3 regions of the Arthrobacter humicola genome follow, and region 2 is predicted to be linked to each of the others. Evidence: riboswitches for the same ligand, from Rfam matches in the RefSeq annotation. Region 2 holds a riboswitch; each other region holds the start of a gene.

Region 1 (2,258 bases), on a different contig from region 2:
GGAGCGGTGGAGCTCGGACTCGACCTCAAGGCAGGTCTGCGCCGAGCGGGCCCAGAACAGTTGTTCGGCCTCGGTGGGGGCGACGGCGGCGGCGCGGGCCAGGACCCGGGAGTAGCCGTTGAGGTAAATGGCGTCCTGGGCCAGGTAGTAGGCGAACTCGTGCTCGGGCAGGGTGCCGTCGGCGAGTCCGCGGATGAAGTCCAGGGCATAGATGGCGTCGAGATCGGCCGCGGCGCCATCGCGCAGAGCCGCGGCGAACTCGCCCTCCGCGGGGGTCTCCGCCGGCCCCTGGCTGTGCTGGCTGTGCTGAGAGCTCGTGCGGTCCTGCACGTGATGGAAGTGATGGACCGGGCCGTTGCCGGTGCCGACGTCCAGGGCCGAGGCTTCGCGGAGCGCACCCAGCAGCCACGGCTTGACCTCCCGCAGTGCGGCTTCCCAGTTCCCCACCCGCGCCTGCACCGTGGCCATGGCCGAGGACAGGGAGCAGCCGGTGCCGTGGCTGTTGCGGGTGACGATCCGCTCCCCCGGCACCACCACGGTCTCCTGCCCCAGCAGCCCTACGGTGTTGACCAGCGCATCCGGGCAGCCGTCCCCGGCACCATCCCCGCCGGGGAGGTGTCCGCCCTTGACCAGGACGGTGGTGCCGCTCAGGGCGGCCAGGCGCTTGCCCTGCTCCAGGGCTTCCACCCAGTCTGCCGCGACGGGTTCCTTAAGCAGGATGGCCAGCTCGGCAAGATTCGGCGTGATGAGGTCCGCCAGCGGCAGGAGGGCTTGCAGTGCGGCCTCGGCGGATTCCTTCAGGAGCCGGTCGCCGCTGGTGGCCACCATTACCGGGTCCAGGACCACGACGGCGGGTCGCACCTTTTCCAGCCAGGTCCGGACGGCGTCGATTACCGCGGCGTCACCGAGCATGCCGATTTTCACGGCGTCGATGCCGATGTCGTCGCTGATGGCGTCCAGCTGCGCCGTGAGGAACTCTGCCGGAGGAACGTGGACGGCGCGCACGCCCTGGGTGTTTTGCGCCGTCAGGGCCGTGATGGCGGCCATGCCGTAGCCGCCGTTCGCCGCGATGCTCTTCAAGTCCGCCTGGATCCCTGCGCCGCCGGACGGGTCCGAACCGGCGATGGCCAGCACCCGGGGAATGCGCAGCGGCGCAGACGGCGCGGAGGGCAGAAAATTGGGAGGCAGAAAAGCGTCGGGCAGAAATTCAGACGGATTCACTGTTGCGGACAAGTCAGACATCCCTTCGCCGGTGCTAACCGGACAGGTTCAACGGGTCTGGATCTCAGCCGGCCCGATGCGCGGCACCCCGTGTCAGTGGTCAAGCCTAGCCGCTGTCCCGGCGCTGGCTTGTTAACGGAGAAGCGGGCCCGGGCCGGAGCGGACGTATTGTTACGCCCGCTCCGGCCCGAACCCGCAATCCACACAACAGCCCGACCGGTGGCGGAAGGGATCAGCCGTGGAGGACTACAGCTCCGATGCCGGCACGCCGACCCCGAGGATGATCGGCTCGTTGCCGGCCGGGATGGCCGGCCTGGCCGCGGCGGGAGCCTTGGCCTCGTGAACCGAGCCGGCCGCGGCCGGCCGTGTTGCCTCGCGGTGCTCCACGGAGGTCTCGTTGGCTGCACCCTGGGCGCGGCTGGCGCTCCGGTTGCGGCGCCCGCGGCGGCCGCGCGTCGTCGTGGTCTCCGCTGTCCGTGAAGCCGGCGCCTCGACGCGCGCCGGCTCGGATGCGGCCGTGGCCTGAGTCTCGTGCTGGGTCTGGGCGGCCGCCTGCTTGCCGGCCTGGGCCTCAGCTTCGCCCAGGTTGGCGAAGGCCTCGGTCAGCAGGTCCAGGGTCAGGGACGGCTCCGGTGTGCCCTCGGCGTGCTCGACGAACGGCAGGGCCACCTGCTCACCGCCGAACGTCAGCACAGCCGCGGGACGGCCGGCTGCCTCTTCCGTGGCGGCGAGCTTCGTGACGGCGTCGACGGCGGCCTGGCGGGCCCCGGCGTCGCTGGCTGCAGCCGCTTCCCCGTCGTGCAGGTGCGCGGCGTGGGCCGCGGCGGCGATGTTCGCCAGCGCGGCACGGGTGGCTTCAGCCTTGGCATGGCGCTCGGCCTCGGTGGGCTCGGCGTGGACGGCGGCCGGTGCGGACTCCGGGCCCTGGCCCCGGCCGCGGCGACGGCTCTTGCGTTCGGTGCGGGCGGCAGGCTGGGCCTCGGCGCGCGGGACGTAGTGCTCGGCAGCGACCGTGTTGGCCCGGCGGTGCTCGACTG
Region 2 (2,258 bases):
CTGGGCGAGGCACTGACCCAGGCCCAGCGGGTCAGTCTCGAACACGCCTTCCTCGGCGGGCTCTCAGGCCTGGACGACGCCGGCGCCAGGGAACTGGTCAGGGCGCTGACGGCCGAACTCGCCACAAACCACTCGCGCCGGATGGCCGCGCTGGGACTGGCGGGGTAGCTCCGCCGCCGGGGCGGAAACCCGAACGGAACCTGTTCAGGAATCGGCGGCATCCAGCGCCGCCAGCAGTGCGCCGGCTGCGTGGGCCGGATCATCGGCGTCGGTGATTGCCCGGACCACGACGATCCGGCGGGCACCGGCGTCGACTACCTGCTCAACATTGCCGAGGTCGATGCCGCCGATCGCGAACCACGGCAACAAGCTTTCGACCCGGCCGTCGACCGTGCCGGTTCCCTCCCCATCCGCCCGGCCGGTCGCCTCGGCGGCGTAACGCACCAGGTCGAGGCCGACGGCGGCGCGTCCAGGCTTGGTGGGAGTGGCCCACACGGGTCCCACACAGAAGTAGTCGAGTCCCTTGCGGCCGGGGGAGGACGCAATGGCAGCGTCCACCTGCTCCGGGCTGTGGGTGGACAATCCGACTATGGTTTTCTTGCCGAGGAGGCCGCGGGCGGCGTCGAGCGAAATATCCTTCTGCCCGATGTGGAACACCGGAGCCCCGGACAAAGAGGCGATGTCCGCCCGGTCATTGACGGCCCAGAGCCGTCCGTGCCGCTGCGCTGCGGTGTGCAGGACCTCCAGGAGCTCCAGTTCCTCGGCCGCCTCAAGCGACTTGTCGCGCAGCTGGATGATGTCCACCCCGCCGGCGAATGCGGCGTCCACAAAGTCCTCGAAGTCGCCGCGGTCCTGCCGGGCGTCGGTGCACAAGTAGAGGCGGGCGGTGGTGTGGAGGGAGTCCTGGCTCATGACACCAGCCTAGTTCCTCTAAACTGGGCGCATACCGCGGGAGCCCGCAGCGGCCACGTCATCGCTGCACGGCTGAGAGGGCGTCAGAGCCGACCGCTTGACCTGATCCGGCTAGTACCGGCGTAGGGAAGGAATTTTTTATGGGCACAAGAACCAGCCGTGAAGCCGAAGCCGCAGATGACGCCGCCTACCGGGTTTGTGACACGGGCCCCGGTTCCGCAGAGGACCTCACCGCACAGGACACATCCGCACAGGACGTCGCTGTTGACGTTGCGGTGATCGGCGGCGGGGTGATCGGCCACGGCATCGCGTTCGAGGCCAGCCGTGCGGGCCGGTCCGTGGTGTTGATCGATGACGCGCCCGGCAGCGGGGCCAGCTGGGCCGCCGCCGGAATGCTGGCCCCCGTCAGCGAACTGCACTATCAGGAAGAACAGCTCCTGGAACTGATGCTCGAGTCCTCCCGGCTGTGGCCCGCCTTCGTGGCCGGGATCGATGCCGGTGCCGGGATCGACGCCGATGCCAGTGCCGCCAGCGGCCCGGGATCCCGGGCAGGGTCCAGTACCGGCTACCTGACGACGCCGACCCTCGCCGTCGGTGCCGACGCGGCGGACCGGCGCGCGCTCGCGGACCTGAGGGAAGTCCAGCAGGACTCCGGCCTCACCGTGGAGCCCCTGACCGTGCGCGAGGCCCGCAGCCGGGAACCTTTGCTCAGCCCCGGTATCTCGTGCGCATTCGATATCCCGGCCGACCACCAGGTGGACCCCCGCATGCTGATTGCCCGGCTTACCAGGCTGCTCGACGCGGAGGGCCGCTGCAGATTCGTCCGTCGGCGCGCGGCGGGGCTGCTGTGGGAGGACGGACGCGTCGCCGGTGTCCGGCTCGCGGGCGGCGGTTCCGTGCGGGCCGCGGAAACCGTGGTCGCCAACGGGCTCGGCGCCCCCGACCTTGACGGGCTGCCCGCTGGACTGAAACTCCCGCTGCGGCCGGTCTACGGCGACATCCTTCGGCTTCGCGTGCCCGCGCACCTGCAACCACTGCTTACGGCCACCGTGCGTGGCATGGTGCGCGGGGTGCCGGTGTATATCGTCCCGCGGCAGGACGGCACTGTGGTGATCGGCGCCACCCAGCGCGAAGACGGCCCGTCGGATCCGCACGCTGTTTCCGCCGGCGGCGTCTACCAGCTGCTCCGAGACGCTCAGCAGCTGGTGCCCGCTGTAGCCGAGCTGGAACTACTCGAAGCCACGGCGCGCGGCCGCCCCGGCACACCGGACAACGCCCCGATGCTGGGGCGCGTCTCGCGCCCGGAAGGCGGGGACGTCCCGGGCCTCATCATCGCCACGGGATTC
Region 3 (2,258 bases), on a different contig from region 2:
CGGCGAACTCCATCTGATCGAACCAGGCGTTGTCCTCGATCCTTCCGCCGGCAGCGCGGGCCCGGAGGCCCACCAGCAGGGACGGGACCTCGTAGCGCTGGGCCGTGCGCTTCTTGGCGTTGATCCAGCGTTCGTTGTCCGGAGTGGCGCCGTCCAGCGCCGCGTGGAAGAGCACCTGCTCGCCCTTGGTGATGTCGACGGCGATGGGCAGCGAGCGTTGCCTGCCCAGTTCGACCAGGAGCAGCCCGAGGTCCAGGGCATCGTCCTTGCTGAACGATGCGAACTGGAGCGCATCCATTTCGGCCAGCACGCCGCCAATGAGCGCCGCCAGGGAACCGTGCGGTTGCGGCTCGCTCGAGTCCGGGTCGTACTCGGAGGAGGGATCTGGCGTGGCCGGTGTGTGCGTCAAAATGGTCCAGCTTTCCGTGGGCGACAAGGCCGCCCGCTCGCGGGTCCGGGGGCCGACACGTCGACTCTACCAAGCGGCTCTTCCCGGCCGCGGGGAGCGCCTGGGGCAGGCCGCGGATTGTGACAGCACTCCACTGATAACCCGGGCCGTTCGGGTGTAAACTGAGCCAGCCCACAAGGGCGAAATAATTACGACAGGGGAGCGCCGCCGTCGGGCATCGCCGGAATAGTCCGGGGAAACCAGTGGTGGGCGCTGAGAGTGCGGACAGCCGCAGACCCTCGAACCTGATCCGGTTAGTACCGGCGCAAGGGAGTCGAGTTCTCAGGGTGCGCGGAGGGCGGCGGAAGCCGAGGCCGGCCGGAGCACCCTCCCCTCCTGTTCCTCAGGAGGACGACATGACAGATATTTCAGCACAGCATGGTTCCAGCAGCCGTTCATCGGCCCGGCGCACCTACAACTGGCGTGTGGTGGACATTGTGGTTGCCGCCTTGATCGCCGTCGCCGGGGGCGTCATCTTCTGGGCCTGGGATCAGGGCGCGAACCTGATTTCCACCCCGGTCAACGCGATCTACCCGCCGCTCAGCGGACTCTACGCCGGCGGATGGATGATCCCGGCAGTGCTCGGCATGCTCATCATCCGCAAGCCTGGGGCAGCCCTCTTCTGCGAGACGGTGGCGGCCACGGGCGAGCTGATCATGGGCTCGCAGTACGGCACCACGGTCCTGATCTCCGGAGTGCTGCAGGGCCTCGGCGCGGAACTGGTGTTCGCGGCCTTCCTCTACAAGAAGTTCAACCTCCCGGTGTCCCTCCTGGCCGGAGCCGGCGCGGGCCTCTTCTGCGGCCTGAACGACTCCTTCCTGCCGTGGGGCTGGAACATTGCCTACGAAGCCGGCGACAAGCTCGCCTACATCGTCTTCACCACCATCTCCGGCGCCGTGATTGCCGGCGGACTGTCCTGGCTCGCCACCCGCGGCCTGGCCAAGACCGGCGTGCTGGGCTCCTTTGCCTCCCGCAAGGCCGCCACGGAGCCTGTCTTCTCCTGAACCACGTTCCTGCACCCACTCCGGAACGGCCCTCTTGGAATTGCACAGGCGACTCATGACATCTTCACCAGGCGTACGCCCGGCCGCCGTCACAGCCCGCGGCTGGGGCTGGCGGCACGCCGGAAGGCTCCGGCCTGCGGTCAGCGGACTTGACCTGGACATCCGGCCGGGGGAGCGCGTGCTCCTGCTGGGCCCGTCCGGCGCCGGCAAATCGACGCTGCTCCACGCCCTAGCGGGTGTGCTCGGGGACAGCACGGCGGGGGAAGCCGGCGACGCCGAAGAATCCGACGAGTCCGGCAGCCTGCTGATCGATGGCGCTGTGCCCCGGGCGCAGCGCGGCCGCGCCGGGCTCGTGCAGCAGGACCCGGAAACCCAGGTGGTGCTATCGCGCCTCGGCGACGACGTCGCCTTCGGCGCCGAAAACCTCTCTGTCCCGGCCGGGGAGATCTGGCCGCGGGTCCGCGAGGCGCTCGACGACGTCGGGCTGGGCTGGCTGCCGCTGGACCACCCGACGTCGGCGCTGTCCGGCGGCCAAAAGCAGCGCCTGGCGCTCGCCGGGATCCTCGCGATGCGGCCGGGGTTGCTGCTGCTCGACGAGCCCACCGCCAACCTGGATCCCGCCGGCGTCCTGGAAGTCCGCGATGCCGTTGGCCGCTGCCTGGACAAGACCGGCGCCACCCTGGTGGTGGTGGAGCACCGTGTGGCTGTCTGGAAGGACCTCGTGGACCGGATCGTGGTGCTGCAGCCCGGGTCCGCCACGGACTCCGCGGTCCTGATTGACGGGCCGCCGGACCAGGTCCTGGCCG

What was found. A riboswitch is a leader RNA that binds a small molecule or an ion and turns the genes downstream of it on or off. The one in region 2 is predicted to bind thiamine pyrophosphate.
Region 1: linked by a shared signal. The riboswitch ahead of ABD243_RS12670 (bifunctional hydroxymethylpyrimidine kinase/phosphomethylpyrimidine kinase) and the one ahead of thiO (glycine oxidase ThiO) in region 2 are both predicted to bind thiamine pyrophosphate.
Region 3: linked by a shared signal. The riboswitch ahead of ABD243_RS00235 (ECF transporter S component) and the one ahead of thiO (glycine oxidase ThiO) in region 2 are both predicted to bind thiamine pyrophosphate.

What each region holds. Positions count from the first base shown of each region.
Region 1 covers NZ_BAAAQB010000035.1:46,693-48,950, forward strand. The annotation lists gene ABD243_RS12670 (bifunctional hydroxymethylpyrimidine kinase/phosphomethylpyrimidine kinase) at 1-1,203, opposite strand, end outside; TPP riboswitch at 1,225-1,322, opposite strand; gene ABD243_RS12675 (Rne/Rng family ribonuclease) at 1,468-2,258, opposite strand, start outside.
Region 2 covers NZ_BAAAQB010000038.1:27,360-29,617, forward strand. The annotation lists gene ABD243_RS14830 (ferritin-like fold-containing protein) at 1-168, shown strand, start outside; gene thiE (thiamine phosphate synthase) at 205-912, opposite strand; TPP riboswitch at 939-1,059, shown strand; gene thiO (glycine oxidase ThiO) at 1,053-2,258, shown strand, end outside.
Region 3 covers NZ_BAAAQB010000001.1:54,936-57,193, forward strand. The annotation lists gene ABD243_RS00230 (heme-degrading domain-containing protein) at 1-409, opposite strand, end outside; TPP riboswitch at 595-738, shown strand; gene ABD243_RS00235 (ECF transporter S component) at 805-1,452, shown strand; gene ABD243_RS00240 (ABC transporter ATP-binding protein) at 1,508-2,258, shown strand, end outside.